Regions from separate parts of the Paenibacillus antri genome, predicted to be linked through region 2. Evidence: riboswitches for the same ligand, from Rfam matches in the RefSeq annotation. Region 2 holds a riboswitch; each other region holds the start of a gene.
What was found. A riboswitch is a leader RNA that binds a small molecule or an ion and turns the genes downstream of it on or off. The one in region 2 is predicted to bind cyclic di-GMP.

Region 1 (10,721 bases), 160 kb from region 2:
TCGAGAGATTGATCTTCGCCATCTCCATATACCCGCGCTGCATAGTCTCGCGAAGGTGTCGCTTCTTCCGCTCCGTCAAATACAGCTTCATGGCCTGACGAATGAACTCGCTGCGGTTGGAGTTTTCCTTCTCGACGATGCCGTCGACCTCCTGCAGCAGGTGATCCGGTAAGCTTATCATGATTCTCTTGGTGTTGTGAACGTTGGACACCGCGTAACGCACCCCCAGAACATTCCGACCTCTACTCCCATTATGTCGTAAAGGAAGGCAAAATATACAAAACTAAGTATATGCCGCCGGTATATCAATTATGTTGCACCTTCGTAATGTGTAATTGATGGAACCTTTTCTGCGGCTTTATACATATTCGGCAAACGACGGAAAACTCCTCTAAGACCTTATGCTTTTCTCGTTGGTAAAATGCAGCAGCGGGTTATCGAACTCCGTCACCCGACCGCCCTTCACATATACGCGCGGCACGCGGTGCGACACCATACAAGTAATCTCGTAATTGATCGTCCCGAGCTTCGCCGCCAATTCCTCTACCGGAACCGTCTCCTCGCCTTGCGTTCCGAACAACACGACCTCTTCGCCGACCTCGACCTCGCCGTCGTCCACCCGGACCATGCACTGGTCCATGCAGATGTTGCCGACGACCGGCACCCGCTTGCCGCGAATGAGCGCCTCCGCCTTCCCGGTCAGCAGCCGGGAATACCCGTCCGCGTAGCCGATGGGCAGCGTGGCGATCGTCTCGCCGTCCTGCGCCGTCGCGTAATTCGCGCCGTAGCTGACGGTGCTGCCTTGCGGCAGCCGCTTCACCATCACGACGCCCGACTTCAGCGACATGACCGGCTTCAGCCGCACCCGCTCATGGTTGACCTCTTCCGACGGATACAACCCGTACATGCTCACCCCGAGGCGCAGCATATTCCGCGTGTAGTCCGGCGTGTCGATCCCCGTCGCGCTGTTGCCGGCATGCACGTACTTTAACGAAATTCCTTGCTTTTGAAAATGATCCGCGATCCGCGCAAACTTCCGATACTGCTCCGTCACATGCGTCTTGTCGCATTCGTCGGCGCACGCGTAATGCGTGAACAGCCCTTCGACCGCGACGCCGGGCGTCTTGAGCGCCTTCTCGACGAAGCGAATCGCGTCTTGCTCGTCGGTCAGGCCGATGCGGCCCATGCCGGTGTCCACCTTCACGTGGATGTTTAACGTTTTCGTCGGGTGTTGCGACGCTGCGGCTTCCAGCACGTCGTCGTCGAACACCGTAAGCGTAATGCCGCGGTTTCTCGCGACTTCGACGCCGGCCGCCGGCGTATAGCCGAGCACCAGAATCGGCGCTTCGATGCCGAAATGCCTTAGCTCGAGCGCCTCGTCCAGGAAGGCGACCGCCAAATATTCGACGCCGTGGCGGATCGCCTCTTCGGCGACCTTCACCGCGCCATGGCCGTACGCATTCGCTTTCACGACGGCCATAATCTTTATATCGGGGCCGAGGGCGATTCGGAACTGCTCCAAATTGTGGTGCAGCGCATCCAAGTCGACCTCGGCCCGCGTCCATCGGTACGTATCCACAGGGAAGTCACATCCGCAAACAAGTTTTCTCAGAACCTAAGTAGAATCTAAGGGTCTGCCACTGTACTATCTTAGAATCTAAGAATGGCCGTGTCAACGAACCGTGTCATTGGTCCCCCCTGCTTACTTCCCGCTCTGATCGAATACCGATTGCGCTACCTTCACCATCTCTTCATAAGGAAGATTGCCGGTGGAGAGGCGGTAATCGACGCCGTCGTGCGTCCACAGAAGCGTCCGCTGCTCGTTCTCGCCGATCAGGACGCCGACCGTGCGGCCGAGGTCGAGCTCGATGACCGTGCCGATCGAGCTGGACGCCATCCGCTCTTCCGCCGCCTTGGACTCGACGAGCGTGTAGTCGTATTCGCCGACGTACCGGATCATGATCGCGTCGCGCTCGCCGAGCTTGAAGTCCGCCGCCGACCGCTCCTCGACGCCTTCCGGCACGTAGCCCGGATAGATGATGCCGAAGTGTTCGTTCGCTTCCGCCGTTTGTTCGCCTTGGCCTTCGCCTTCGGTCGCCAGCACCGGCACCGACTGGATCGACACGCTCGTCATATTCCGGTTCATATCGAACCAGTTGTCCTCGAAGCTCTTGTCGAACTCGAAGGAGCTGAACGTCACCGTGACCATCTCGTTCGCGTCCGCATCCGTCACGACGACGCGCTGCGGCTTGTAGTCTTCCTTGCTCAGCCAGATTTTCTGGCGGACGAGCGAGGCGTTCTGGTAGTTGGCCAGGACGTCGAAGACGTACGCATTTTCCTCCGCGGTGAATTGGCGCTCGTCGTCGTGGATGATCGATTGCGCCAGCGTCTCGAACAAGTACGCCTGCCCTTGATTGTTCGGCCAGTCGCTCTTGAAGCGGAAGCTCTTATTGAGGTGCGGCGTCAGAACGAACACGCCTTCGTCGTTGCGCAGCACGATCTGCGTAATGTCGTTCGCCTCGTTCGTAAGCGCGATGCGGTAGTACTCCGGCTTCTGATAGCTGACGACGACGCCGTACTCTTGGGGCTCCTGCCCCGTATTCAACACCATGGTGCCTTCCGCGTGATAACTCTCCAGCTTGCCCGTCAACTTCTCGATGTCGCTTACGACACCCGCCGCATCCTTCGCGCCTCCGCACGCCGCCAACAGCAGCGCCACCGCCAACGTCAGCGCCAAGGTCATGACCCACTTGCTACGTCTCATGAGGTCCACCCCTCCGATCGATTTCTTGTACTCGATAACATGTCTATGAGGGGGGTTGGCCATTTATGCAGACTAGCATGACGAGCATGACAAGCGATGGCGGTTGGCGGCGGCGGGCGGGCTCTTCCGTCGGTTTTCCCCAGGACTTGCGCAAAAAGTCATATATTTGTTATGCGGTAGACTCGATTCAAAATCATATCGGCAAAAGTTCTTATATTCCTCCCCCTTCCCACCGGAATCCGGTGGGATTTATGAAGTTTTGCGCATATCGAGGAGATATCGACTCATTCGGATTAAAATATACGCACGATTGCGCAAAAACCCGAACAGGAGACTATCCCTCGTCCCATTGCCACAGTCCGAGCAGCCCCTGCTTCTCCTTGATGACTCGATATTCCGTCACTCGCTCCCCCTTCGCACCGTTTCGCAATGCCTCTAGCACTCCTTTCTCACAGAGCCGTTGCAAATACCGTACCGCCGTCCGATGACTAACGTCTAAGTGCGTTGCAACATCGACGCCTCGCAATACACCCGCGCAACTGAAGGCTAGGAGCATAATTTCCCTCTCGATGAGGGACGGACGAGCCCTAGACTTACGGATCGGTTGAAATCGGCTCAGCACCATGCGCAGCAACGACTGCACGACATCCGGGCGGCTCGCCACGTCGTCGTGCGGAATCGAGATGACGCGGTAGCCGAGCCCTTGCAGGAACGTCTCGCGGTTCAACTCTTCGCAATAACCTCTTCGATCCATCTCCGTCACGTGCGGTCCGAAGCCCTTCACCTCGAAGACGAGCTTCTCCCCCGATCCCGGCAGCCAGACGAAGTCCGCGAAATACGACCTCCCTCGCCAATCCGCCACCTCATACTCCGGGTGAAGCGCATCGAAGCTTCCGAACAACGGCCACCACACCTGCCGCAAGAACAACGTCTCCGCATACCTCTTCCGTGTAAGCCGCCCCCGCCGCTCTCCCGTTCGTCCCTCCAGATGCGACTGCAGCCAGCGTTCGTGCGCGCTCTCGAACGGTTCCGCCACCCCTCGCCCCTCCTCCCCCGGAAAACAAGAAAAGCGCCCCGCCGTCCCGAAAGACGAACGAGGGCGCGCTTCGCCACTCCATAGAAATCTATCGCTTGAACTTCAACATTAATAAATGCGTATTCAGCCGGGACCGCAGCCGGAAGCTGCGCTCCAACACGCCCTTGCCTATCGCGTTCTCCCGCCGGTTCCGCTCCGAGGCGGACTCCGCTTGGTCCGTCGACGACGGCGCCTCGACCGCCTTGAGCCACGCCAACCGCTCTACCGCATGTTCCAGTTCGCCCGGTTGTCCGAAGCGCGTAAGCATCGCCGTCAAAAGCAGGACACACAACATCTTGAATACCATACGCTGCATACCTACCTCCCCAAAGAGACATAGAAAAAGCCCACTCCACAGCTGCTGCTGCAAGTGAGCCGGTACGTGCTTCGTCCGTCACGATGACTGGCCCGGTTTGCGGCAGCTGGCTGGCATGCTTACTCGTAAGCGTAGCCCCTATAGCTTTGCGTCCCCACCTTTCGATGGGTTTGCCTTGAATCAACAAATCGGATATGTAGTTGGTTTCCAAATATCGTTATGCCCCTTCGATCTCGCCGGCGCCGCCCCATCCGCCGCCGAGATCGAACTTCGGCAACAAGTTGGACATATTGTAATTCGATTCGAAGGTGATGCTCAATCTCAGCTTTCCTTGCCTGACGGCGAACTCGAACTGGATCTCGCCGTGCGTCCATCCGACCTTATGGCCCAACGCTTGGATCGCCATTCGGCGGAAATCGTTCCGCTGCGACTCCGTCAACCCGCTCGTGCCTTGGAACGGCCGAGTCTTGCTCGTCTCGAACGGATCGTGCCGGATGCCGAACTTCCCGATCACGTTGCTGCGTATTTGTACGAACACAATGCCGGACGAAAGATTCGCGAGCTCCTCGCTCAGCTTCCCGAACACCATGTTTAACTGCTTCGTTAACGACTCGGTCATCTCCATACATTACATACCCCCTTTCTGTCAACAATAGTTTGCGCGTGTCAACTCTAGTGGGTCGTGTGTCCTATTATAGTAGAATCACCAGTTTGTGACAATAGTAATTTGGCGAAATTGCGAAAAAATTCTACACGATGCGACATCCCTCGGGAAAATGGACCCAGAAACGCAAACGACCGTTCCCGGATTCCCGGGAACGGTCGATCGTCTCGTTCTATTATTCCGTAATAATGACGCTTTGCGTCTCGACATCGAATTCAACGTTCGCATCGAACGCTTCGGCCAAGAAGCGCAGCGGAATGACCGTACGGCCCTCCACCGACTCCGCCGCCACGTCGAGCTTCACGGCAACGTCGTTCACGTATGCCGTGTCGCTGCCGAGCGTCAGCTTCACCGTGACGTCGCCGCGGACGACCGTCACCGTCTGCGTCGCGGCGTCGAACGACACATCGGCCTTCAGCGATGCGGCGATCGCGCGGAACGGCACGAGCGTGCGTCCGTTTTTCGCGAACGGCTTCACGTCAAATTCCGGCTGCTTGCCGTTGACGAACGCCTTGATCCCCTTGTGGCCGGCCTTGTCCAGCAGCTTCGCGAGCTTCTTCACGAGCTTCGCATCGGTCGGGTTTTGCACCGCCGCTTCCTGTTGAGCGACGACCGCCGCTTCGATCTCGCCGTCCGCCTCGAGTTCGAGCGCAAGCGCCTCGGCGTCGACGGTCCGGTCCGCGAGAATCTCGAGAATGACCTCGGCCGCCGGCTTGCCTTCGAGCTTGGAAAGCGCGTTTTCCAACCCATGGGTGTTGCCTTTCCCGTGGTTGCCGTTATTTCCGCCGCCATAGACGTCCGCCGTTACGCTCGTCTCCGCTTGCACGCTCGCCTCGGCCTTCTTCTCAGCGCCTTTGCCCTTGTTGCCATCCGCCGCGCCGACGACCGCGGAGCCGATGCTCATGCTCGCCACCACCGTCGCAAGCGCGAGCAGCGTTACCTTCTTCGAACCTGTCTTCTGATTCATAGAACCCATCCTCCTAAAAAGTATGTAGTCTTGTCTTGATGTCCATATCGTTCGGAAAGGATGGACGGTTTCAGGGGGTCGCGATTTTGGTACAATAAATCAGAACATTATCCAAGGGAGCTTGTCGACCGAAAATGACCCCCACCCTCGTAGTTATCGGCAATGTATTTTTAGATTTGAAGGGGTATGCGTCGCATGCCTACGACCCCATCGGGAAAAACGTCGGCGACGTTCGCTTCGTTCACGGCGGCGTCGGGCGGAACGTCGCCGCCAATCTCGCCGCGCTCGGCGGCGAGACGCGGCTCCTCGCAACGGTCGACGACGGCGCGCCCAGCCGGGAAATCGTCGAGCGGTTGGACGCCCTCGGCGCGGATACCCGCTTTATCCGTCCTGCGGACCGCGGCATGGGCATGTGGATGGCCATTGTGGACGCCGACGGGAATCTGGCCGGTTCGATCTCGCGGCAGCCCGACTTCGCGGGTCTCGCCCGCCTGCTCGAGGACGCCGGCGAGGAGGCGCTTCGGGATGCCACGCACCTCGTCCTGTCGGTCGATCTTACCGAAGCGATCACCCGCCGGGCGATCGAGCTGGCGAAGCGCTTCGGCATCCCCGTCTACGGACTGCCGAACAACCTGCAGGTGATCGGAGAGCATCCCGCGTTGCTCGGCGCGCTCGACTGCTTCGTCTGCAATCATGTCGAAGCCGAGCGGCTCAGCGGCCGCCCCTGGGGCTCGATCTCGAACGAGGAGCGGCTGGCGTCGCTCCGCGCCTTCGTCGACGAACGCGAGCTTCGCGCCATGGTCGTCACCTTGGGAGCCGAAGGCTCCGTGTATTACGACCGCGCCGCCGGCCGCTCCGGCTTCCAGCCCGCGTTCCCCGCGCGGCTCGTCGACTCCAGCGGCGCGGGAGACGCCTTCGCCGCCGGGACGGCGTTCGCCTTGTCGCGCGGACTGCCGCTCGATCGCGCCGTCGTCTGCGGCGCGAAGGTCGCCGGTTGGGTCGTCGAATCCGACCGGAACGAGTGCGCGGACGCGCGGGAGCGGATGGGGCGGGATGACATTTTCGAGAAAATGGGTTTGATATAAGAGGAGGAGAACGGCTTGGCTCTGCCAGGAAGGAACGACCCGTGCCCATGCGGCAGCGGGAAAAAATTCAAGAAGTGTTGCATCGACACGTATCAAGAGGAACGTCCGGAGCGACAGGAGGCGTCGGGGACGACCCGGATCACGCGGGACAAGCTGCCCGGCTGGATCGACCGCGAGCTGAAGTGGGACAACGAGCTGTACCGGCTTCAGGCGCAGCATTACGTCGAGCATGCGGATGCGGCCTTCGACCCGGAGGATTTGCGCGCATTGGTGGGATTTTGGCATGATTTCGCGCATACGACCCGGCCGGTCTTCCAGAAGTTCGGCGCGTTCAGCGCGGCGCTCGAGTACTTCACCCCGGGCGACGAAGGGCGAGGCGTGACGCAGTCTCGACTGGCCGCCAAATACGGAGTCTCTTCGGGGACCGTCTCCAAGCGGTATGCCGAGCTGGCCGAATACGCGGAGACGTTGGACGCGCCTCCCGAAACGGCCGGCGCCTCGCAGCCGAACCTGGAGCGTATGTACCGCGATATCGACCTGCTCTTGAAAGAGCGGCAGATCGAATCGATCGAAGAGGCGGAGGCGTTCGTCCGCGATTACATGGATCGGGCCATGGCCGGGAAGCCGGTGCCGACGCCTCAGGGCGTCTCCGCGCGCGAGCGGGCGCAGGACTTGCTGTTCGACGCGGCCGACGCCGCGACCTCCGCGGAGCGCGTACGTCTCGCTCGGGAAGCGATCGCGTTGTACCCGGACTCGGCGGACGCGTACGTCATCCTCGGCGAGGAAAGCTCGGACCTGGAGCAAGCGCGGGCTTACTTCCGCCAAGGCATAGAGGCCGGCGAGCGGGATCTGGGAGCGGCGTTTTTCGCGGAAAACGAAGGGCATTTCTGGGGCCTCAGCGAAACGCGGCCCTACATGCGGGCGAAATACAACTACGCCGAGTTCAGCTGGTACGCCGACGACGTCGCGGAAGCGGAGCGGCATCTCGAAGAGATGCTGCGGCTGAACGCCGGGGACAACATGGGCGCGCGGTATTTGTTGGCGGCCGCGTATTTGCGGCTCGGGAAGCTCGACGAAGCGGAGGCGTTGTTCGAACGATTCGAGGGCGAAGCGTCCGCCTCCTTCGCGTACGACCGCCTCGTATTAGAATTCTTAAAGAACGGCGCCACTTCTCGCTTGCAGCTGCTGTATCGGGCCGCGACGCAGGCGAACAAACATGTACTTACGTACTTGCTCGGGAAGGAAAAGCTGCCTAAGAGGCTTCCGGAGCACTACGTCGTCGGCGGCCCCGACGAAGCGGTGCACTACGTCACGACGCACGCCTCCCTCTGGGCGCAGCAGCCGAAGCTGCTTCATTGGCTGATGGAGCAGCAATAACGCAAACAAGGTCGTCCGGCGATGTCTCGCTCGGACGACCTTGTTTGTTTATAAGAAATCTACCCATTGCAGCATCCGCTTCAAGACGACGGCCGCCTGCGCCCGCGTGGTCGATTGCTCCCCGCCGAAGCGATCCGCCGCAACCGCGCTCATGATGCCGGCGGACGAAGCTTCCGCGACCGCGCCGCTCGCCCACTCCGGTATGCCGGCCGCATCCGAGTAACGAAGGGTCGGCCCCGACTCCGGCGCCGGCTTGTCGACGAAAGCGAGCGCCCGGGACACGATCACCGCCATCTCCTGCCTCGTGATCGTCCGGTCGGGCTGGAACGTGCCGTCCGCGTACCCGGCGATCAGAACGGCCTTCGCGGCGGCGCCGACCGCGCCGGCATGCCAATCGCCGGGGCGTACGTCGCTGAACGCCGCATGGGCCGGCGCCTCGGACAGGCTTAGCGCCTGCATCAGCATCGCGGCGAATTGCGCCCGGGTGACGGACGCTTCCGGTTCGAACGTCGACGCCGACATCCCCTTGAGGATGAACTTCGACGCGAGCAGCTCGATATCCGCCTTCGCCCAATGGTTCGTCAAATCCTCAAACGATTTCGACATCGAGGCGACGGCATACACGCTGTTGCCGGGGCGTCGCAGCGTCGCCGTCGTCGTGCCGCCTTCGCGGTCGAAGCGTGTCGGGACGAAGCGATAGGAAGCAGTCGCCTCGTCGTACCATACGCCGACCGCGTTCGCGTCGATCTCGCCTGAAGGCAGCGGTAAAGATCGTTCTACGTATTCATTGCCGAAGTCGGCGACCGGCGTCGTTATGCCGCCGGAGGCGACCGCAACCTGGAATTGTACGCCGCCGGTTAGAAGACTCGCTCCGATGCCGTCCGCCGCCTCCCGCATCGAAAGATCCTTATCTGCTTCCACGGCCTCCATCGAGAGGATCAACTCCGTATCCGCCCCGGCTCCGACGCCGAACGTCGACAGCAGGCTCAACGGCAACCGATACGACCCCAGCGGGCTTACGACGTATACGTTCCCTCGGTCGCTCCCGGACGACAGCGCTCCTAACGGCAACCGGACCTCGAGCCGGCTCTCGGCCTCCGGGACCCGCACCGTGATCGTCTCCCCTGCCTTCCGCTGCTCCGCGAACCAGTCTTTATCCACCATCACGCTTGCGGCGGCGTCCTGGCCACCTGTCTCTAGTCCTGCAGGGGGAAGCGCCCCGCCTCCCGGACCTCCCGGAGCGCCGCCCGCCCCTGGCGCAGGTCCGCCCGGTCCCGGCGCGGTCCCGCTCGCGACCGTAATCGTACGCCCTACCTCGGCGTCGGACTGGAACAAGGTCGAGTCGGAATCGGAGTACGAAGCACCCGCGGTCAAGCGGACACGAGCTTCCCCGCTTCCGGACTTCGCCTTCAGTCGAACCGTGAACAGGGGAACGTCGCCGGATACACCTTCGGATTTCCCGAGCCGTACAGCGACGACCCGCAGCTCGCCGCCGGCATCGAATTGCAGGAACGAAGCATTGGAACCGACCGTGCCGAATTCGGACCGCAGCGTCGCATCGACGACTTCCAGGCGATCGGCGTCATACGCTAGCGATGCACTGAAACCTTGTACGTCTTCCCCGCCTTGAACGCCGACGGAAACCGTCACGGTTCCGCCCGGCGCCAGTCGCTCGGCGGATACCCCCATTGTAAATCGGGCAGGTTCGGATGCGGCTGCGCCAACACTCCCGGACGCAATGGTTGCCGACGCGAGAAGGAGGCAGAACGATAACAACATTTTCCTAATAGCCATCGTCTACGATTAATTCCTTTCCTCAGTTGAATCCTCGAGGTTCGACTTGCTGCAGCACGTACACCATGTCCGACTTATCGGCGGTTCCGTCTCCATTAAAATCGACCAAAGCTCCGCCGGTCCCCCGAATAAGACTCATAGCGCTCTTGATCGAAAATTTCGGTTCGTCCGGGGATTTCGGCAGCGCCGGTCCGACCCATACCGAGGCGCTCGCTTGCGTATTTTTTTGAATCGAGCTGGACAAATAATTCATGACCGAAATGTGCTCCAATTGCACCTGCACGCGCTCCGACGTCAAGGGAACGAACGTCACCGTCATGACTCTCGAGTTCACGGGCGCGGAAGCCGTCGGCTTATCGTATAACAATGGATACGCCAACGTCCCCGTCGTTTCGTTGACCGTGCTGCCGCCGAAGAATTGGAAGCCCGACGCGAACTGCACCATCGGTTCGCCGTTCGTCCTCTTCGCAAGCTGCAGCTTCGCGGGGTCATACCGTAGCCGGAAGGAAATCCCTGCAAGATTCGCCGCATCGCTTATCGCAATATGCACGTCGAACGGTTTGCCGACGGTTTGCTGTTGCGCTGCGACGGAGATCCCGACCGTCGCCGTCGACTCGGCGGCGAGCGCCGGAGCGGCTGGCAGCGCCGCTAGACAGAGGGTGACAAGCAGCAGGATCCA
Region 2 (10,721 bases):
GTCCGCCGGAGCGCCCGAAGCGCCGATCGACTCCGTCAAGCCTTCCTTGCTTAGGAAGTACAGCGAGTCGGCGTTGATCAGCTGCCGGATCTCCTCCACCGACTTCGAGGAGGCGATCAGCTCGCCCCGCGTCGGCGTATCGATGCCGTAGAAGCAAGGGTTCGCGAAAGGCGGCGACGTAATGCGCACATGCACCTCGACCGCGCCCGCTTCTCGGAGCAAATTCACGATGCGCCGCGACGTCGTGCCGCGCACGATCGAGTCGTCGATCATGACGACGCGCTTGCCTTCGACGACCTTGCGCACCGCGGACAGCTTCATCTTCACGCCCTGCTCGCGCAGCTCCTGCGACGGCTGGATGAACGTCCGACCGGTGTAACGGTTCTTGATCAAGCCGAGCTCGTACGGAATGCCCGTCTGCTCCGCGAAGCCGATCGCCGCGGAAATCGACGAATCCGGCACGCCGGTGACGACGTCCGCGTCGACGAACGAATCCATGGCGAGGCGCTTGCCCATCTTCTTGCGCGCCGTGTGGATGTTCACTTCGTCGACGTCGCTGTCCGGGCGAGCGAAGTAAATATACTCCATCGAGCACACCGCCCGCTTCGGCGCCGCCTCGGCGAACCGCTCCTCGCGCACGCCGTCGGCGTCGAACACGAGCAGCTCGCCCGGGCGCACGTCCCGCACGTACTCCGCGCCGACCGCGTCGAACGCGCACGTCTCCGACGAGAACAGCCACGCGTCGCCGAGCCGCCCGAGCACGAACGGGCGCAAGCCGTGCTGGTCGCGCGCCGCGACCATCTTGTCGTTCGTGATGAACACGAACGCGAACGCGCCGTTCAGCCGCCGCAGCGACTCCTTCACCGCTTCCTCGATCGACGGCGCCTTGGAGCGCGCGATGAGATGCGCGACGACCTCCGTATCGCTCGTCGTTTGGAAGATCGAGCCGGCTTCCTCGAGCTCGCGCCGGATGTCCGGCGCGTTCACGATATTGCCGTTGGTCGCGATCGCGAGGTCGCCGTCGCGCCACTTGAACACGAGCGGCTGCGCGTTCGCGAGCTTGCTCTCGCCGGCCGTCGAGTACCGGACGTGGCCGATGCCGACCTTGCCCGGCAGCGCCTCGAGACGAGGCTGGTCGAACACTTCCTTGACCAGCCCCATGCCGCGATGGTAGTGAAATTCGCGACGATGCACCGTGCAGATGCCGCCGCTCTCCTGACCGCGGTGCTGCAGCGCGTGCAGACCGTAGTAGCAGAGCGACGAAGCGTCCGGATGGTTCCATACGCCGAACACGCCGCATTCCTCGCGAAGCTTATCGAAAAACACGCGGTCGTCGGCGCCCTCGTTGAAGTAGTCGCCCGTCCACAGCTGCAAGTTAGAATCCATATGCGGTTTCCGAGACGCTGACGACATTACTTCATCAGACACGGGATCGCGTCCTTCCATGTAGTTTCCAAAGTCGATACGTCGACGTCGAGCACCGCGGAGCCGTTTACCATCACGTTCAGCTTCGTCCCGCCGACCGTACCGATCCGCGTCGCGCGCACGCCCTCTTCCACGAGGTGCATCTGCAGCGCGTCCGCTTGTTCCGGACGGCACGAGAGCAGCAGACGCGATTGCGATTCGCTGAACAGCGCTACGTCGTTGCGCAGCCCGCTGATTTTCCAATCCACGTTCGCGCCGATTCCGCCGCTGATGCAGCTCTCGGCCAACGCGACCGCGAGGCCTCCTTCGGACAAGTCGTGCGCGGAAGACACTAAGCCGCCTTGAATCGCGGACAAGACCGCCTTCTGCAGCTGCTTCTCCACCTGAAGGTCGATGGCCGGCGGACGTCCTTCCGTCACGCCGTGCACGACCAGCTGGAACTCGCTGCCGCCCAGCTCCGCGTGCGTCTCGCCGAGCAGGAAGATCACGTCGCCTTCGCTCTTGAACGCCTGCGTCGTGACATGCTCGACGTCGTGCACGAGACCGACCATGCCGATGACCGGCGTCGGGTAGATCGCGCCGCGCGCGTTTTCGTTATAGAGCGACACGTTGCCGCCGATGACCGGCGTATCAAGAACCTTGCAGGCTTCGGACATGCCGTCGGTGGCCTTTTCCAACTGCCAGAAAATTTCCGGCTTATCCGGGGAACCGAAGTTCAGGTTATCCGTCAACGCCAAAGGCTCGCCGCCCGAGCAGACGACGTTGCGCGCCGCTTCCGCGACGGCAATACGTCCGCCGACTTCCGGGTCGAGATACACGTACCGGCCGTTGCAGTCCGTCGTCATGGCGAGACCCTTGCGCGTGCCGTCCACGCGAACGACCGCCGCGTCGGAGCCCGGCCGCACGACCGTCGCCGTACGCACCATATGATCATACTGACCGTACACCCATTCCTTCGACGCGACCGTCGGCGACGCCAGCACCTTCAGGAGCGCGTCCGCCAAATCCGTCACTTCGGGGTACCGCAGCGTATCGACCGAAGCGTTCGCTTCGTAGTACGCCGGCACGGCGGAAGGCTTGTGGTACATCGGGCAATCGTCGACCAGCGCCGTGACCGGCATGTCGCCGACGACTTCGCCGTGGTGAATCAACGTCAGTCGTCCCGTGTCCGTCACCTTGCCGACGATTTCGCAGAACAAGCCCCAGCGGTGGAACACTTCCTTGACCGCGGCTTCCTTGTCCGGCGTCGTGACGAACAGCATGCGCTCCTGCGATTCGGAGAGCATCATCTCGTACGCCGTCATGCCCGGCTCGCGCTGCGGCACCTTGTCTAACCACAGCTCCATGCCGTTGCCCGCCTTCGACGCCATCTCAGCGGACGAACAAGTAAGACCTGCCGCGCCCATATCCTGAATGCCGAGTACCAGACCGCGGTCGATAACCTCGAGGCAGGCTTCCATGACGAGCTTCTCCATGAACGGATCGCCGACCTGCACCGCCGGGCGCTTCGCCTCCGACTCCGCCGTCAGCTCCTCCGACGCGAACGTCGCGCCGTGAATGCCGTCGCGGCCCGTCGCCGGACCGACGTAGAACACCGGGTTGCCGATGCCCTGCGCGACGCCGCGTTGAATGTCGTCGTGGTCGATGAGGCCCACGCACATCGCGTTGACGAGCGGGTTGCCCTCGTACGACTCGTCGAACATGATCTCGCCGCCGACCGTCGGAATGCCGATGCAGTTGCCGTAGCCGGCGATGCCGGACACGACGTGCTCGAACAAGTACTTCACGCGTTCGTTCTCGAGTCGGCCGAAGCGCAGGGAATTCATTAACGCGACCGGACGAGCCCCCATCGAGAAGATGTCCCGAATAATCCCGCCCACGCCCGTCGCCGCGCCCTGGTACGGCTCGATGGCGGACGGGTGATTATGCGATTCGATCTTGAACACGACCGCCTGCTTGTCGCCGATGTCGACGATGCCGGCGCCTTCGCCGGGTCCCATCAACACGCGCGGTCCGGAGGTCGGGAATTTCCGCAAGACGACCTTCGAGTTCTTATAGGAACAATGCTCCGACCACATGACGCTGAACACGCCGACTTCGGTGTAGTTCGGAAGACGTCCGCCGAGATGGCCGACAACCTTCTGGTATTCCGCGTCCGTCATGCCCATCTGCTTATACAATTGCTGATCGCGGATTTGCTCCGCGGTCGGCTCCAAGTTAACGGCCTGCTGTTGCTGCGCCATGTGCGGTTCCCCTCCATGCTGTAAGGACTGACGTGAACATCCGCTTGCCGTCGCTAGATCCGAGCAGCGTGTCGACCGCCCGCTCCGGATGCGGCATCATGCCGAGCACGTTGCCGCGCTCGTTCGTAATGCCCGCGATGTCGGCGACCGAGCCGTTCGGGTTTTCCCCGCTGTAGCGGAACACGATTTGCCGGTTCGCCTCGAGGCGCGCGAGCGTCTCGTCGTCGCAGTAGTAGTTGCCTTCGCCGTGCGCGATCGGGATCTGGATCTTCTCTCCCGCCGCGTAGTCGCGCGTGAACGCCGTGTCGTTGTTCGCGACTTCGAGCGTCGTCGGTGCGCACTTGAACTTCAGCGAGTTGTTGCGGCGCATCGCGCCCGGGAGCAGGCCGGATTCGAGCAAAATCTGAAAGCCGTTGCAGATGCCGAGCACGTACTTGCCGGCTTCCGCCGCCTTGCGCACTTCCTCCATGACCGGCGAGAAGCGGGCGATCGCGCCGCAGCGCAGGTAATCGCCGTACGAGAAGCCGCCCGGCACGAGGATCAAATCGAACTTCGACAGGTCCGTCGCTTGGTGCCATACGTATTCGACCGGCTGCCGAATCGTGTGCTCTACGGCCTTATAGCAGTCGATATCGCAGTTCGAGCCCGGGAAGACGAGCACCGCTACGTTCATTGCGTCCATAGCCGGCATGCTTTACTCCCCTTTCAGTTCGAAGCGGTAGTCCTCGATGACCGTGTTCGCGAGCAGCTTCTCGCACATCGTGCGCACGCGTTCTTCGGCGACCAACGCATCGTTCGTATCGAGATTGAGCTCCATATACTTGCCGATGCGCACCTCGCCGACTTCGTCGAAGCCCATCGAATGCAGCGCGCCTTGCACCGCCTTGCCTTGCGGGTCGAGCACGTTTTCCTTCACCGTTACGAATACCGTCGCTTTCATGGCTCTCGTCCAGCCTCCTCTAGAAAATGGTAACGCGTGGTTCCGATGCTTTGCTTATCTCGCCGCGATCTACGATCGCTCGGCGCCGGTAATCCGGCGATAAATTTCTCTGTACCGCTTCGTCGTCTCCGCGACGACCGCCTCCGGCAGCGGGCCCGGCTCGCTCTCCTTGTCCCAATCGGAGTTCGCGAGGTACGTGCGCACCGGCTCCTTGTCCATCGAGTCGATCTCGATGTCGAGCGCGTAGTTTTCCTCGGCCCAAAAGCGCGAGGAATCCGGCGTGAACAGCTCGTCGATCAGGATGAGCTCGCCGTCCAGCAAGCCGAACTCGAACTTGCAATCGGCGAGAATGATGCCGCGTTCCTTCAACCGGCCGTGCGCGTACTCGTACAGCCGAATGCTGACGTCGCGCAGCTTCTCCGCTAGCTCCGCGCCGACCTGACGCTGCATCTCCTCGAAGGAGATGTCTTCGTCGTGGCCGACGTCGTTTTTCGCCGCCGGCGTGAAGATCGGCTGCGGCAGCCGCGCGTTCTTGCGCGTGCCGGCGTCTAACGGGATGCCGTTCACCGCGCCGGTCTTCTGGAACTGTCTCCAGCCGCCGCCGGTGAGATAGCCGCGAACGACGCATTCGATGTCGATGCGGCGAGCCTTCTTGGTCACCATGACTCGGTCTCTTAAGACTTCCTTGTCGGTCGCGTAACCGCCGAGCTTGTCGACGTCCGCATGGACGAGGTGGTTGGCGACGATCCCCTTCGTCTCCTCGAACCAATGCACGCTCATGCGGTTCAGCACGTTGCCCTTATCCGGCACGGCCGGGGTTAAGATGTAGTCGAAGGCGGAGATGCGGTCGGTGACGACGATGAGGAAATGTTCCCCAAGATCGTACAGCTCGCGAACCTTTCCTTTATAAACGAGCGGCGCCTGCACGTACGGGACCGCGGTGGAGATCGCTTCGGGCAGTTGGTTGGTCACGATCGTAGCGCCTCCTTAGATCAGCTCGAGCCGACGGAAGATCGTGTCGACGTGCTTCAGATGCCAGCTCGGATTGAACGCGTCGGCGATCTCTTCGGCGGACAACGCCGCCGTAATTTCCGGCGTGTTCTCGATAATGTCGCGGAACTGGCGCTGCGTCTCCCACGCCTGCATCGCGCGCGGCTGCACCGTGTCGTACGCCTGCTCGCGGCTCCAGCCCTTGTCGATCAGCTTCGTCATGACGCGGCCGGAGAACGGCACGCCGTACGTGCGCTCCATGTTGCGCTTCATGTTTTCCGGGAACACCGTAAGGTTCTTAATGATGTTGCCGAGGCGGTTCAGCATATAATTGAGCAGCTGCGTCGCGTCCGGCAGGATGACGCGCTCCGCCGACGAGTGGCTGATATCGCGCTCATGCCACAGCGTCACGTTCTCGTACGCGGTGATCATGTGGCCGCGGATGACGCGGGAGAGACCCGAGATGTTCTCGCAGCCGATCGGGTTGCGCTTGTGCGGCATCGCCGACGAGCCCTTCTGTCCCTTCGCGAACGGCTCTTCCACTTCGCGGAACTCGGACTTCTGCAGCGCCCGGATTTCCGTCGCGAACTTGTCGAGCGAGGTCGCGACCAACGCGAGCGTCGCCATGTATTCCGCGTGACGGTCGCGCTGCAGCGTCTGCGTCGAGATCGGCGCCGGCTTGATGCCGAGCTTCTTGCAGACGGACGCTTCGACGTGCGGATCGATGTTCGCGTACGTGCCGACCGCGCCGGAAATTTTCCCGAACTGCACGCCGTCGGCCGCATGTCGGAATCGCTCGAGGTTCCGCTTCATCTCTTCGTACCAGAGGGCGAGCTTGAGCCCGAACGTCGTCGGCTCCGCGTGCACGCCGTGCGTGCGGCCCATCATGGCGGTGTCCTTGTAGCGAACGGCTTGCTCCTTGAGGATGTCGATGAATCGAATGATATCGGCTTCGAGAATGGCGTTCGCTTGCTTCAGCAAGTAGCCGAGCGCCGTGTCGACGACGTCCGTCGACGTCAGGCCGTAGTGCACCCACTTCCGCTCCGGACCGACCGTTTCGGATACCGCGCGGGTGAACGCGATGACGTCGTGGCGCGTCTCCAACTCGATCTCGCTAATCCGATCGATATCGAAGCCCGCCTTCGCGCGCAGCGCCTCCACGTCCTCCTTCGGAATGACGCCGAGCTCGCTCCACGCCTCGCACGCCGCGAGCTCCACCTCGAGCCATGCTTGGAACTTGTTTTGCTCCGTCCAGATCGCGGCCATCTCGGGCCGAGTGTAACGTTCGATCATCGTATGGTTCCTCCTCCGTCTATCTGCAATCGTACGGCCTTCTGCCGCTAGCCTGCAAAACTGCATTTATTTCCATCGCTAGCGACCTCCGCCCGTCATTTAACTGCGAAAGTGCATCTATTTTTGCGGTTGAAAGAGGGTTTCGCTCAATTAGATGTATTTTCGCAGTTATTCGGCCTTTTTCCGCCCATGTTCCCCGTAATACCTGCACATTTGCAGTTTCTTTCGGCGCGGCCCGCGAACCGGGCGTCCGGCTACGTCCAAATCCCGCACGTCTCGATCCAGCGCAGCGCTTTGTCCGGGTCGTCGGTCAGCAGGTTCACGTGCCCCATCTTGCGGCCCGGCTTCGATTCCGCCTTGCCGTAGAGATGAAGCTTCGCGTCCACGCCTTCCGGCAGCGTCCGCTCGCCGCCCGCTTCCATCCACCGCAGCAGCGGCGCGACGTGCTCGCCGAGCACGTTGACCATGACGACCGGCGTCAGCAGCTTCGGCTCCGGCAGCGGCAAGCCGCAGACGGCTCGCAGATGAAGCTCGAATTGCGACGCGGTGCAGGCGTCCATCGAGTAGTGGCCCGAGTTATGAGGCCGCGGCGCCAGCTCGTTGACGTACAGCGTACCGTCCGCCTTCAGGAACATCTCGACGGCGATGAGGCCGACGACGTTCAGCGAGGCGGCGATGTCCGCCGCCATCTTGCGCGCGCGGGCGTCGACGTCGGCCGGGATGAGCCCCGGCGCCGCCGTCGACGTGTGCAGCACGCCGTTCACATGCACGTTCCACGCCGGGGGGAACGTCCGCACCTCGCCGTCCGTCCCCCGCGCCGCGACGACCGACAGTTCGCGCTCGAAGTCGACGAACTGCTCGACGATCAGCTCGACGTTCCCGCCGCCGAGCGACGTGAACGCTTCGGCCGCTTGTTCGATGCGCCGAATGACGAACTGCCCCTTGCCGTCGTAGCCGCCGGTCGCCGTCTTCAGCACGCACGGCGCGCCGAACGCCTGCAGCGCCTCGCGCAGATCGGCGATCGCCTGGATCTCGCGATACGGCGCCACCGGCACGCCCGCGGCTTCGACCGCCCGCTTCTCGCGCAGCCGGTGCTGCGTCGTGCGCAGCAGCTCGCTGCCCTGCGGGACGTACGACTCGCGCTCGAGCACGGCCGCGACGCCGGCGTTCACATTTTCGAACTCGTACGTAATGACGTCCGCGATGCGCCCGAGCTCCCGCGCCGCGCCCTCGTCTCCGTAATGCGCCGTCACCTGCCGGTCGGACACTTGTCCGCACGGCGAATCCGGCGTCGGATCGAGCGTCGCGAACCGGTACCCCATCTCGCGTCCCTTCAGCGCCAACATGCGGCCGAGCTGGCCGCCGCCGAGCACGCCGATCGTCGCGCCCGGCAAAATTCGTCTCATGTTAGAAGTTTCCATGTCGATAGTATTCTCCAATTTACGGCAGGTTATCGCCGATCGATTCCACTTCCGCGCGGGTATTCTCCCGCCGCGCCGCAAGCCGCGCCGCGACCTCCGGGTCGTACGCGCCTACGATCTGCGCCGCGAGCAGCCCCGCGTTCGTCGCTCCCGCCGCGCCGATCGCGACCGTCGCCACCGGCACGCCTGCCGGCATCTGCACGATCGACAGCAGCGAGTCGAGCCCGCTCAGCGCCTTGGATTGCACCGGCACGCCGATGACCGGCAGCTCCGTCTTCGCCGCGATCATGCCCGGCAGATGCGCCGCGCCGCCCGCTCCCGCGATAATGACCTTGAGCCCCCGCTCGCGGGCTTGCTCCGCATACGTAAACATCAGATCCGGCGTGCGGTGGGCGGAGACGACGCGCTTCTCGTACGGGACGCCGAGCGCCTCCAGCATATCGCACGCGAGCTTCATCGTTTCCCAGTCGGATTTGCTGCCCATGACGACGCCGACGATCGGTGTTGACACGATTTAAGCACTCCTTCGCTTCGTATAATATAGGTACGCATGCCGCGCTTACAAAACAAAAGTCCGGGCGCCATCGTGCAGCCCCAGGACATATGTCGCCGTTCCGGTAAATTCTTCGTTTCGTCTTTAGTGTACCAATGCTTACATGGCAATGTCAACGTAAAAAGCGAACATTCCCCGACCGTCATGAGATATAGTTCGTATTTTTAAGGTTTTGCAAATCGCAAAAATAGTAGTGACCGAAGGTTCCAACTTATGGTATTGTAATGGTAATTTAGTAGGAGACACCGAACGTGCATCCGCAAGCGAGCGCATAGGACAGGGTCACGGCAAACTTTTCCGAAAGGGAAGGACGCAAAGCTATGGGTCTACCGCTTCCGCCGGAAGCTACGATCGCCAAGCCGCCCTAGAGACGGACGACATACAGGCGGGTCTAGTTTGAAGGAAGCATTGCGTTTTTCCCTCGCGGGCGCGAGGGGGTAAGGCGTTGTACAAGCTAGAAGACTCCGATTCATTGCAACCGCTTCGCTCGTCCGGCAGCGATCCCGAGCTGCTGCTTACGGACGACGAAGACTCGCTGCGGCTTATGGTGCTGCGCATCACCGCCGCTCTCGTCGGATCGTGCAAGCATTGTCTTATGATTTCCACCGATATCGCCGACGACGCCCCGATCTATTGCGGGAAATCGAACGATCTGTGCTATATGCGGAAGATCAACGTGGAAAGCTGCCTGGACTGCGGAGAATACAAGAACCGCGCTCCTTCCTTAGAACCGAATACGCCCTCTGGACGCTAAGTCCGGAGGGCGTATTTTCGTGTTCGCGGTTATTTCTTCGTGCCTTTGCCGTTGCCGTAGCCTTGCCCAGCGCCGTTGCCGACGCCTCTCGCGAACAGATCCAACTGGACGAGCAGCGGATCGTGGTCGCTGACGCGGCCGTCCCGTTCGCTGAAATCCGCGTTGATGTGGACGATGTCCAGCGTCGTCGCGGGCGCGAGCCGTTCGGTCACGAGCACGTGATCAAGCGTCTGCGAGTTTCCTTGGTACACGTAGGAGTAGCGTTCCGGGAGCGGAAGCAGGTCCACCAGGTTGACGAGCTCGTCGCCCTTCAGTATTTCAAGCGTCTTGGAAAATTGGAAGTCGTTGAAGTCCCCCAGCAGCACGACGTTCGCCTTATGGTCCTCCTTCAGCACGCCGGCGACGAAGTCGTTCACGACGTTCGCGATTGTTTGGCGCTGCGTTTCGCTGGCAAGGATCGGCGGCAGCGGCTGGATCGCGCCGAACGGCGCCTCGTCTCCGCCCTTCGAGTTGAAGTGGTTGTTGACGACGATCACGCGCTCGCCCTTGAACTCGAATTCGGCGGCGAGCGGCTTGCGGGAGCTGTCGAACGCGTCGTTCGTCGGCGCGATTCGTCCCGGGTTATGCGACAACCCGTTCTTCTTGTCATAGGCGACCGCGGTCGTCGCATCGCCGCGAGGCTTCTCCGTCAGCGTCACCCGGTCCGGATTGTACAAATACCCGACGCGAATGTTGCCGCCGGTCGCTCCGCCGTCTCGGTTGTTCTCCGGCGCGATGTCCGTATATGCGTACGTCGGTCCGCCCGCCGCCGCGACCGACGCGATCAGCGCCTCGTAGCTCTTGCTCGCGTCGGTCGTGCCGTCGTCCGTCTGCCCGTTATTATCCTGCACTTCGATAAGACCGATAATATCGGGGGCGTTCAGATGTTCGACAATCGCCGACGCGATTTTGCGCTTCTTCTCCGCGCCCGCCGCGCTCGGGTTATCCCAGAAGTTTTCGATATTGAACCCGGCGATCGTCAGTTTGTCTTCATCGAAAACGATCGAGGTTCGCTCGCGCGTTGCCGCACCCTTTTCCGCCGCAGGCAGATTGCCTTCCGGAA
Region 3 (10,721 bases), on a different contig from region 2:
TACCGAGGAAATCATTCGAACCATCAAGCTGATCGCGCCGGCGTTCGGCGGCATCAACCTGGAGGACATCTCGTCGCCCCGCTGCTTCGAGATCGAAGAACGGTTGACGCAAGAGCTGGATATTCCCGTCTTTCACGACGACCAACACGGCACCGCCGTCGTTCTGCTGGCGGGATTGTATAACGCCGTGAAGGTCGTGAGGAAACGGCTGGAGGATTGCAAGGTCGTCCTCTGCGGCGTCGGCGCGGCGGGCATCGCCTGCACGAAAATTTTGCTTGCCGCGGGGGTACGCAATATCATCGGAGTCGATCGGGACGGCGCGCTCGTTCGCGGGAAATCGTACGCGCACGGCGCCTGGACATGGTATGCGGAGCATACGAATCCGAACGGGGAAGCCGGATCGTTGTCGGACGTCATCGACGGCGCGGACATATTCATCGGCGTATCCGGCCCGGGCGCGTTGAAGCCGGGGGACGTGAAACGAATGGCTCCGGATCCGATCGTCTTCGCCATGGCGAACCCGACGCCGGAAATTTCGCCGGAGGAGGCGGAAGGGTACGTGCGCGTCATGGCGACCGGCCGATCCGATTACCCTAATCAGATCAATAACGTGTTGTGCTTCCCGGGGCTGTTCCGAGGAGTGCTCAATTGCAGAGCTTCGCGCGTGACGGAACGAATGAAATTGGCCGCGGCGCAAGCGATCGCCTCCGTCGTCACGAGCGAAGAATTGAACGAGCACTATATTATCCCGAGCGTGTTCAACCAATCGGTGGCGGATCGGGTGAAGGACGCAGTCATGGCTGCGGCGATCGAAGACGGCGTGGCGCGCCGTCGGCCGCGATAACTTTATCATCGGAGGCGCTTATATGAGCGGAATCGAAACGCGGGCGATCGTGGACATCAACAAGGAGGCGAACCGTTTCCGATCCAGCATCGTACTGAGATGGGACGGGAAGGTTATCGACGCGAAGAGCATCCTGGGGTTAAGCTTGACGTTGTTGGGATCTCAGAGCTACGCGCTGGAGATCCACGGACCGGACGAGGTCGAGGCGAAAGCCGCCATGCTTGCGGTATTTCGCAAGCATCATCTTGCAATCGAGACAATGTAATCCGCTATTCGATCCATACGGATTCCTAAATGCGTTACGCCCCGCGAGATCACTCTCTCGCGGGGTTTTTCGTCGAGCGACGGAGAAAACCAGCCATTTTTACAGCGCCGAAAAAAAGGGACAAGCTATTTTCGAAAAATCGCCCTTGATCGCCGTTCTTGCCGCCACATCGTTGTTGATGCGGAGAAAAAAATTCGTATAGTAATAATTGTTGGCACTCTAATAGAAGGAGTGCTAACAGAATACCTTTTTTAGGAGGGATTTTCGATGTTGAAGCCTCTAGGCGACCGTGTCGTAATTGAACCCCTGAAACAGGAGGACCGAACCGAAAGCGGCATCGTGCTACCGGAGAAGGCGAAGGAGAAGCCGATGCGAGGCGTGGTCGCGGCCGTCGGCCGAGGGCGGATCGAGAACGGAAAGACGATTTCGCCGGACGTGAAGGTCGGCGATCTGGTGCTCTACAACAAATACGCGGGCACCGAAATCAAGTACGATCAGAAAGAATTGCTCATTATGAGAGAATCCGATGTGTTAGGCATTCTGGAGCCTTCGAAGGAAAAGGAGCTGGTCCACAATGGCTAAACAAATTTTATTCAGCGAAGCGTCTCGTCAGAAAATGCTGCGCGGCGTCGACGCGTTGGCCGACGCGGTGAAGGTGACGCTCGGGCCGAAAGGGCGCAACGTCGTGCTCGAGAAGAAGTTCGGCTCGCCTCTCATCACGAACGACGGCGTCACGATCGCCAAGGAGATCGAGTTGGAGGACCCGTTCGAGAACATGGGCGCGAAGCTCGTGAAGGAGGTCGCCACGAAGACGAACGACGTCGCGGGCGACGGCACGACGACGGCGACGGTGCTGGCGCAAGCGATGATCCGCGAGGGCCTCAAGAATGTCACCTCCGGCGCGAGCCCGATCGGAATCCGACGCGGCATCGAGAAGGCGGTGCGCGTCGCCGTCGAAGAAATCCGGAACATCTCGAAGGCGGTCGAGACGAAGGAGGAGATCGCGCAGGTCGCCTCCATCTCGGCGGCGGACGAAGAGATCGGCCGCATGATCGCGGAGGCGATGGAGGCGGTCGGAAGGGACGGCGTCATCACCGTAGAAGAGTCGAAGGGGTTCACGACCGAGCTCGAAACCGTAGAGGGCATGCAGTTCGATCGCGGTTACATTTCGCCGTACATGGTGACCGACTCCGATAAGATGGAGGCGGTGCTGGACAACCCGTTCATTCTTATTACCGACAAGAAGGTGTCGAACGTCCAGGAGCTGCTGCCCGTGCTCGAGAAGGTGATGAAGGCGGGCAGGCCGCTGCTCCTGATCGCCGAAGACGTCGAAGGGGAGGCGCTCGCGACGCTCGTCGTCAACAAGCTGCGCGGCACGTTCACCTGCGTCGCCGTGAAGGCGCCGGGCTTCGGCGATCGCCGCAAGGCGATGCTGCAGGATATCGCGACGCTCACCGGCGGGCAGACGATCACGCAAGAGCTCGGACTGGAGCTGAAGAGCGCGGAGCTCGACCAGCTCGGGACGGCGCGACAGGTGCGCGTCGCGAAGGAGACGACGACGATCGTCGACGGCGGCGGCGCGAAGCAAGACATCGATGCGCGCGTACAGCAGATCAAGAGGCAGATCGAGGAGACGACGTCGGATTTCGACCGCGAGAAGCTGCAGGAGCGCCTCGCGAAGCTCTCTGGCGGCGTAGCCGTCGTGAAGGTGGGCGCGGCGACGGAGACGGAGCTGAAGGAGAAGAAGCTGCGCATCGAAGACGCGCTGAACGCGACGAGAGCGGCGGTGGAGGAAGGCATCGTCTCGGGCGGAGGCGTCGCGCTTGTGAATGCGGTCAAGGCCGTGGAATCGATCAAGACGGACGCCGAGGACGAAGCGACCGGCGTCAGAATCGTGCTGCGCGCCCTGGAAGCGCCGCTTCGCGCGATCGTTCAGAACGCCGGCGTGGACGGCTCGGTCGTCGTCGAACGCATCAAGCGCGAACCGGTCGGAGTCGGCTACAACGCTGCCACCGGCGAATGGACGAATATGATCGAGAGCGGCATCGTCGATCCGGCGAAGGTGACCCGATCGGCGCTGCAGAACGCCGCCTCGGTCGCCGCGATGTTCCTCACGACGGAGGCCGTCGTCAGCGACAAGCCGGAGCCGAAGAAATCGAATCCGTCGCCGGCCGATCACGATATGTAACCCGGCGCTTCCGTTTTTTCGCGAGTCGGGTGAGGGACCGTGCGCGAATTTTTGCTCTACTGTACCGATTGCCATGAATATACGGCGTTGGGAAGATTCGTCGAGAACGAAGGGCATTTCGAAGGCGAATACTCGCTGTTGCACAATCGCAGGACGAACCACGACGAGTTGCTGTGCCGGTTTTTGATTCGCCATGCGAGACATCCGCTTCGAATGGAGGAAAACCGGACGAAGTCGTACGCAGACGTCCTGAGGACGGCGGAACGATTCATGGAATCGGACATCGACGACTTCGTCGAACGGCAGGCGGAACGAGACGTTGACCGAGAGAGAGAACGGGCGATGGAGAGAGGCCTCGGCCAGCTGCAGTTGAACGTGTTAAGCGGGCTGTTGGCGCAAGAAGCGGAATCGATCTCGCGGGTGAAAGCCGATCACGCGGCGCAGGCGCAGTTCCTGCTCGGGAAGGAAGAGGGGCTGAAGCTGGCGTCGAAGCTGCTCGACGAGCTGTCGCAGAAGACGAATGCGTTGTTCCGGTAAATTTCCTAGGAAAGCGCAGAAATCGACAAAGAGACAACCCCGAAATACCTATTCCAAAATACCTAAGTTTGGTATATACTAGACGTATAACTTTTGTTAAGGGCAAACCCGGCGAAAGCCGGAGACGCAAAGCCACGGGCCTACCGCGACAGCAACGGCAGCCGGGTTCCCAAGAGATATACGTCGCTGCGAATGGACGCTATCCTGTGGGATGGCGTTATTTTTATTTTTTAGGAGGAATGGAAGATGAAGAAGAAAATTGCGTTACTCTTGGGAGCCGCGATCGTCGCTCAATCCGTTATGGCCATGTCCGCGTCGGCGGCGCACAAATCCGCGTACGACATTAATATCCGGTTGAACTCGTCGCTGCTCGGCAAGATCGTGCAGCCGTTGACCGGCACGGGAGAGACGACGTACCAGCTTCAAGAAGGCGTACATAGCTTGTTGGGCAATACGACGGGACTGGAGCTCGATTATTTCTACGTCAATCTGTACGTGAACGACCAACACGTCGCTGCGATCGATCCGCCGCTTCCGATGTATTAATAAATACGTTATAGCGAAAAAAGAACGCGCCCGCACCCCTTCTCGGCGAGAGGGGGGGCGGGCGCGTCCGTCGTTCGGGGCACTTACCCGTCGAGCCGGTCTCTATTTTGGAACAGCGCTTCGACGGCTTCCGGGTGGTACATCTTCCGGCTGCGGTCGATCTCGTCGAGCGCTTCCGCCTTCGGAATGCCGGGACGGTACACTCGATTGGTCGTTAGGGCGTCGTAAGAATCGACGACCGCCACGATGGCCGAAGCGACCGAAATCTCGGAGCCCTTCAGTCGAAGCGGATAACCCGAGCCGTCGAATCGCTCGTGATGCTGTTCTACGATCGGACCCGCAGACAGCAGGCTGGGCAGACCGGTCTCGTGCAGCATCTGTCTTCCGAACGTCGGGTGCATCCGCATGACGCGCCACTCTTCGTCCGTCAGCTTGCCAGGCTTGCCGAGAATCGAATCGGGCACCTTGATTTTCCCGACGTCGTGCAGGAACGATCCGAAATTTAAGTAGGCGAGCTCCGTGGAAGAGAGCGCCATCGTCTCTCCGAGCATCATCGACAGGCGCATGATTCTATGGCAATGGTCCGCGGTGTAACCGTCCTTCTGCTCGATGTCGACGGCGAGACTCATCAATTCGCGGATTTGATTGCTGTAATGATGGAACACCGGTTGGGAGGAGCAATACAGAAACTCGACGTCGGTCTCCGCGACGAAGACGGCTTCCTTCAGCACCGGAGAAGCCGAGAGGAAATCGCCGGCCTGCAGCACTCGCTTGTCGCCCGCGCCGCCGGTCCAACGCAGCCTCCCCGAGATCATGAACAACCCTTCCAGGGCCGTCCACCCGTCCGCCGGACTGAGTCCCCAGTGCGATCCCGCCGACAGCTTATGTAAGATCAATTCCGTGCCGTCCCCCGAGGCCAGCAGCCGCAGCTCCAACCCCTTCAAGGACACCCGTTCCAACCCTTCTCCGGAACGCAACAGCGTAATCCCGGAATCCGGATCCGCTTCGAGCATGTTCGGCTCCTCCAATCGTACTGGCTGTTTTCCCTCATTATAAGCGACGTAAATGTAAAAATGGATGTGATTTGGCGCGAGTCAAAATACGCTTTTTTGTATTTAGGCGGCGTTTTCGGTAAAATGGTTCAGATAATAAGAAGAAACAGCGAACGGAAAGCGGTGAGCAGAGATATGTTATGGCACGAGCTTACGATATATACGACCGAAGAAGCGACGGAAGCGATCGCCGATTGGCTGCACGCGCAAGGCGCCGGCGGCGTCTCCATCGAGGAATCCGGAACGCTCGACCGCAAGCGCGACACGTCGCTCGGACAGTGGTACGAGAAGCCGCTGAACGACATCCCGGAGGGAGACGCGGTCATGCAGGCGTATTTCGGAGAGGAAACGGATATGGAAGCGATTCAAGCGGGCGTAAAAGAGCTGCTCGCGAAATTGCCTTCCTTCGGACTGAACCCCGGCCGAGGCGAGCTGTCGCTGGCGTCCATCCAGGAGGAGGCGTGGGCGGAGGCGTGGAAGCAATATTTCAAGCCGACGCACGTATCGGAGCGGCTCGTCATTAAGCCGACATGGGAGACGTACGAGCCGAAGCCGCACGAGACGATCATCGAGCTCGACCCTGGCATGGCGTTCGGCACCGGCACGCACGCGACGACGGCGCTGTGCATGCGCACGCTCGAGACGGTCGTCAAGCCGGGAGATCACGTGATCGACGTCGGCACCGGATCCGGCATTCTCGCCGTTACGGCGATCCGCCTCGGCGCGGAGCACGTGCTCGCGCTCGATCTCGATCCGGTGGCGGTGTCCAGCGCGAAGGAGAACGCCAAGCTCAACCGTCTCGAGGAGCGCATAACGGTTCAGCTGAGCGATTTGCTCGGCGCGCTGAAGACGACCGAGGCGTCGCCGGTGAAGCTGCCCGTGCAGGTCGTCGTCGCGAACATTCTCGCCGAGATCATCGCGACGTTCGTAGACGACGTCTATCAAGCGCTGGAGACGGGAGGCGCCTACGTCGCGTCCGGCATCATTACGAGCAAGGAAGACCTCGTAACCGAGGCGCTTACGCGAGCCGGCTTCGAGATGGAGAGCCGAAGCGAGGAGAACGGCTGGGTTGCGCTCGTCGCGAGAAAGAGGTAGCCGATGGATTTCCGATTGCCGTTCGAAATCGATCATTTGCCGTTCCTGTTTCTCGCGATCGTGATCGCCTTCACGGTCCACGAATTCGCGCACGCCGCGACCGCGTATCGGTTCGGCGATCCGACGGCGCAGAAACTCGGACGGGTGACGCTCAATCCGATGCCGCACGTCAGCTTGCTGGGCCTGCTCTTCATCTTGTTTCTCGGGTTCGGCTGGGCGCGGCCCGTGCCGGTCAATCGTTCCAACTTCAAGAATCCGAGACTGATGAGCATCGTCGTGTCCGCGGTCGGACCGCTCAGCAACCTCGTCGTCGCGATCGTCGCGGCCGCGGCCGCCTACGGCCTATTCGCGACGGGGGCGCTGGACGCCGCGTCGCCCGGGTTGTATCGGGCGGTCGGACTTATCTTTTTCTATCTCGTTCACATCAATATGTTGTTATTCATCTTTAACTTGATTCCGCTGCCGCCGCTCGACGGGTATCGGATCGTCGAAGACCTCGCGCCGCTGCGGCTGCGATTGCAAATGATGAAGTACGAGGCTTGGGGCGTATACATCTTCCTCCTGATCGTCTTCATCACGCCGGTGTTCAACGTAACGCTCGGCCCGATCCTGGGTCAGGTCGTCGTATGGCGCCACGCGCTGCTCGCCTTCATGTCCGCGCTGTTCGGCGCGAACATCGATTGGGTATACGTCTTCGGAGGGTAATATTGGCGGAGCGACATGGTTGGAAAACGATGCGGAAACGATGTAAACTGGAGTGAAGAACAGCGGAATGCAAAGATATTTCGTGACGCCGGACAATATGCTCGAGGACAAAGCGATCGTTCGCGGCGACGACGCCCATCATTTGATGCGCGTCATGCGCGCCGCCCCGGGAGACAAGGTGATCGTCAGCGACGGGGCGAACCGCGAATGTCTCGCGGAAGTCGTAGAGCTGTACAAGGAGAACGTGCTGCTCAAGCTGCTGGAGGAGCGTCCGATGGAGGGCGAGCCGAAGCTCGACGTCTGGATCGCGCAAAGCCTGCCGAAGGGCGATAAGCTCGAGACGGTCATCCAGAAGGGGACCGAGATCGGCGCGACCGCGTTCCTGCCGTTCGCGTCGGCGCGGACGATCGTGCAATACGACGCGAAGAAGGAAGCGAAGCGGCTCGACCGCTGGCGGAAGATCGCCAAGGAAGCGGCCGAGCAGGCGCATCGGAGCAAGGTGCCGGACGTGCGCGACGCCATGCGCTGGAGCGACGTGCTCTCGGCCGCCGAGCGGACGCAGCTCGCTTTGTTGTGCTACGAGAAGGAGAGCGGCCGGCAGCTGAAGGACGCGCTTCGCGATGCGAAGCTCGATCCGGCGCGCGGGCCGGTCCTTGTCATCGTAGGGCCCGAAGGCGGCTTTACCGAAGAGGAAGCGGCGGAAGCCGAGCGGCGCGGCTGCGTCGCCGTCGGCCTCGGGAGGCGCATTCTGCGTACCGAGACGGCGGGCCTCGTCGCGGCGGCCTGCATCCTGTACGAGTCCGGCGAGATGGGAGGATAAAAGAAAAGATGCCTACTGTGGCGTTCCATACGTTAGGTTGTAAAGTGAATTTCTATGATACCGAGGCGATCTGGCAGCTGTTCAAGAACGACGGCTACGAACAGGTCGACTTCGAGTCGCAGACGGCGGACGTCTACGTGATCAATACGTGCACCGTCACGAACACGGGCGACAAGAAGAGCCGCCAAATCATCCGCCGCGCCGTGCGTCGCAATCCGGAAGCGGTCATCGCGGTGACGGGCTGCTACGCGCAGACGTCTCCGGCGGAAATTCTCGCGATTCCCGGCGTCGATCTCGTCATCGGCACGCAGGGACGGGGCGAGATCATCGAGCTCGTCAATCGCGTGCGCGCCGACCGAGAGCCGATCAACGCGGTGCGGAACATTATGAAGACGCGGCAGTTCGAGGAGCTCGACGTGCCGGATTTCGCGGATCGGACGCGCGCGTTCCTGAAGATTCAAGAAGGCTGCAATAACTTCTGTACGTTCTGCATCATTCCGTGGTCGCGCGGCTTGCTGCGCTCCCGGGAGCCGGAGAGCGTCGTCAAGCAAGCGCGCATGCTGGTCGAGGCGGGCTACAAGGAAATCGTCCTGACGGGCATCCATACGGCGGGATACGGCGAAGACTTGGACGATTACAACTTCGCCGCGCTGCTGCGCGATCTCGCGAACGTCGAAGGCGTCGAAAGACTTCGAATCTCTTCCATCGAAGCGAGCCAGATTACCGACGAAGTGATCGACGTGCTGATGAGCTCGAGCAAGTTTTGCCGCCACTTGCACGTGCCGCTGCAGGCGGGCGACGACGCCGTATTGAAGCGGATGCGCCGCAAGTATACGGTCGCCGAGTACGCGGAGCGGATCGCGCGCATTCGGGAGCGCTGGCCGGACGTGGCGATCACCACGGACGTCATCGTCGGCTTCCCCGGCGAGACGGACGAGATGTTCGAGAACGGCTACCGGTATATGAAGGAGATCGGATTTTCCGAGATGCACGTCTTCCCGTACTCGAAGCGGACCGGCACGCCGGCGGCGCGCATGGAGGATCAGGTGGACGAGGAGCTGAAGAACGAGCGCGTGCATAAGCTGATCGACTTGTCCGAGGAGATGCAACTCGCCTACGGGCAACGCTTCGTCGGTCAAGAGCTCGAGGTCATTCCGGAACGCGAAGCGAAGGGCGCCGAAGGACAAGGGCTCCTGAGCGGCTATACCGACAACTATATCCAGGTCGTCTTCCCGGGCGATCCGTCGATGATCGGCCGTCTGGTGAAGGTGCGCGTGACGGAAGCCGGCGTCAACGAATGCAAGGGCGTCGCGCTCGAGTCGGAGAGGCTGTCGAAGGCGTCGTCGTTTTAAATCGGGAGAAGGCGAAGGAGGGGAACGGCGTTCGAGTGCGGCGCGCGGTTCTCCTTTTTCGTAACTTAATAAAGAGAGGTGAGTCCGATGAAAGAAATTTCTGCCGGAGGAGTCGTCTATCGGAAGATCGGCGGCAAGCTTCAGATTCAATTGATTCAAGACCGATACGGACGGACGTCGCTGCCGAAGGGTAAGATGGAGCCGGGGGAAACCGTCGAGCAGACGGCGCTGCGGGAAATTCTCGAGGAAACCGGCATCCGGGGCGACATCCGGGGACCGCTCGCCTTGATTCAATATCAGTACAAGCATCCGGAGAAGGGGATGATCGACAAGGAAGTGCATTACTACCTCGTCGAAGCGTCCGGCGGCGAGCTGATGCCTCAAATCGAAGAGATCCGCGGCGTCGCGTGGTACGAGCCCCTCGACGCATGGGAGAAACAGAAGGCTTCGGGGTACGATAATAACGATGCTATTTTACGGATCGCGTTACATAAGCTAGGGGTTCGAACCGAGGAGGACGAAGCATGAGCTTTGAAGTGAAAAATATCGAAAAATATATCGACCACACGTTCTTGAAAGCCGACGCGTCGACAAAGGACATCTCGAAGCTGTGCGACGAAGCGAAGACGCATGGCTTCTACAGCGTCTGCGTGAACGGCGCATGGGTGCCCTATTGCGCCAAAGCGCTCGAGGGCACCGGCGTGAAGGTGGCCGCGGTCGTCGGGTTCCCGCTCGGCGCGGGCGCTTCCGAAGCGAAGGCGTTCGAAGCCGCGACGGCGGCGAAGCAGGGCGCGGAGGAGATCGATATGGTGCTGGCGATCGGCTGGCTGCTCGAAGGCCGCCACGACGACGTTCGCGCGGACATTAAGGCCGTCGTCGACGCCGTGAAGGGGAAGGCTATCGTGAAGGTCATTTTCGAGACGGGATTTCTGACGCCGGAGCAAATCAAGATCGCCTGCGTGCTGTCGGAGGAAGCCGGCGCGCATTTCGTGAAGACGTCGACGGGCTTCGGGCCCGGAGGCGCGACGGCCGAGCATATCGAGCTGATGCGCGCGAGCGTCTCCCCGTCCGTCGGGGTGAAGGCGTCCGGCGGCGTGCGGGATTACGACGCGGCGGTGAAGATGATTCTCGCCGGCGCGAACCGGCTCGGCACGAGCTCGGGCGTCTCGATCGTCACGGGCGGATCCGCTGCGGCCGGAGCTTATTAAGTCCGAGGTAACATAACGGCAAGGCGATCAGCGAGCAGAGCACGTTGAAGATCGTCTGGGCTCTCGCGATTTGGTCGTAGGGCGATTCGGTCCAGAAGGCGGACAAAGC

Region 1: it holds a riboswitch for cyclic di-GMP, as region 2 does, so the genes downstream of both, FE782_RS11685 (hypothetical protein) here and FE782_RS12290 (hypothetical protein) in region 2, are expected to answer to the same signal.
Region 3: it holds a riboswitch for cyclic di-GMP, as region 2 does, so the genes downstream of both, FE782_RS20040 (hypothetical protein) here and FE782_RS12290 (hypothetical protein) in region 2, are expected to answer to the same signal.

The regions. Positions count from the first base shown of each region.
Region 1 is NZ_VCIW01000006.1:101,643-112,363, reverse strand. It holds gene FE782_RS11705 (CopG family ribbon-helix-helix protein) at 1-211, opposite strand, end outside; gene alr (alanine racemase) at 392-1,579, opposite strand; gene FE782_RS11695 (outer membrane lipoprotein-sorting protein) at 1,703-2,764, opposite strand; gene FE782_RS11690 (hypothetical protein) at 3,099-3,800, opposite strand; gene FE782_RS11685 (hypothetical protein) at 3,889-4,155, opposite strand; cyclic di-GMP riboswitch class I at 4,254-4,340, opposite strand; gene FE782_RS11680 (O-methyltransferase) at 4,373-4,780, opposite strand; gene FE782_RS11675 (copper amine oxidase N-terminal domain-containing protein) at 4,995-5,786, opposite strand; gene FE782_RS11670 (carbohydrate kinase family protein) at 5,921-6,871, shown strand; gene FE782_RS11665 (SEC-C metal-binding domain-containing protein) at 6,887-8,248, shown strand; gene FE782_RS11660 (S-layer homology domain-containing protein) at 8,297-10,042, opposite strand; gene FE782_RS11655 (cohesin domain-containing protein) at 10,065-10,721, opposite strand, start outside.
Region 2 is NZ_VCIW01000006.1:258,295-269,015, reverse strand. It holds gene purF (amidophosphoribosyltransferase) at 1-1,386, opposite strand, end outside; gene purL (phosphoribosylformylglycinamidine synthase subunit PurL) at 1,413-3,668, opposite strand; gene purQ (phosphoribosylformylglycinamidine synthase subunit PurQ) at 3,643-4,341, opposite strand; gene purS (phosphoribosylformylglycinamidine synthase subunit PurS) at 4,363-4,608, opposite strand; gene FE782_RS12310 (phosphoribosylaminoimidazolesuccinocarboxamide synthase) at 4,678-5,580, opposite strand; gene purB (adenylosuccinate lyase) at 5,596-6,891, opposite strand; gene purK (5-(carboxyamino)imidazole ribonucleotide synthase) at 7,146-8,312, opposite strand; gene purE (5-(carboxyamino)imidazole ribonucleotide mutase) at 8,332-8,796, opposite strand; cyclic di-GMP riboswitch class I at 9,142-9,232, shown strand; gene FE782_RS12290 (hypothetical protein) at 9,311-9,619, shown strand; gene FE782_RS12285 (DUF8508 domain-containing protein) at 9,649-10,721, opposite strand, start outside.
Region 3 is NZ_VCIW01000015.1:7,531-18,251, forward strand. It holds gene FE782_RS20015 (NAD-dependent malic enzyme) at 1-844, shown strand, start outside; gene FE782_RS20020 (HPr family phosphocarrier protein) at 867-1,109, shown strand; gene FE782_RS20025 (co-chaperone GroES) at 1,377-1,691, shown strand; gene groL (chaperonin GroEL) at 1,684-3,297, shown strand; gene FE782_RS20035 (hypothetical protein) at 3,337-3,834, shown strand; cyclic di-GMP riboswitch class I at 3,926-4,008, shown strand; gene FE782_RS20040 (hypothetical protein) at 4,081-4,380, shown strand; gene FE782_RS20045 (HD domain-containing phosphohydrolase) at 4,464-5,393, opposite strand; gene prmA (50S ribosomal protein L11 methyltransferase) at 5,568-6,527, shown strand; gene FE782_RS20055 (site-2 protease family protein) at 6,531-7,232, shown strand; gene FE782_RS20060 (16S rRNA (uracil(1498)-N(3))-methyltransferase) at 7,300-8,052, shown strand; gene mtaB (tRNA (N(6)-L-threonylcarbamoyladenosine(37)-C(2))-methylthiotransferase MtaB) at 8,061-9,404, shown strand; gene FE782_RS20070 (NUDIX hydrolase) at 9,492-9,932, shown strand; gene deoC (deoxyribose-phosphate aldolase) at 9,929-10,612, shown strand; gene FE782_RS20080 (Na/Pi cotransporter family protein) at 10,578-10,721, opposite strand, start outside.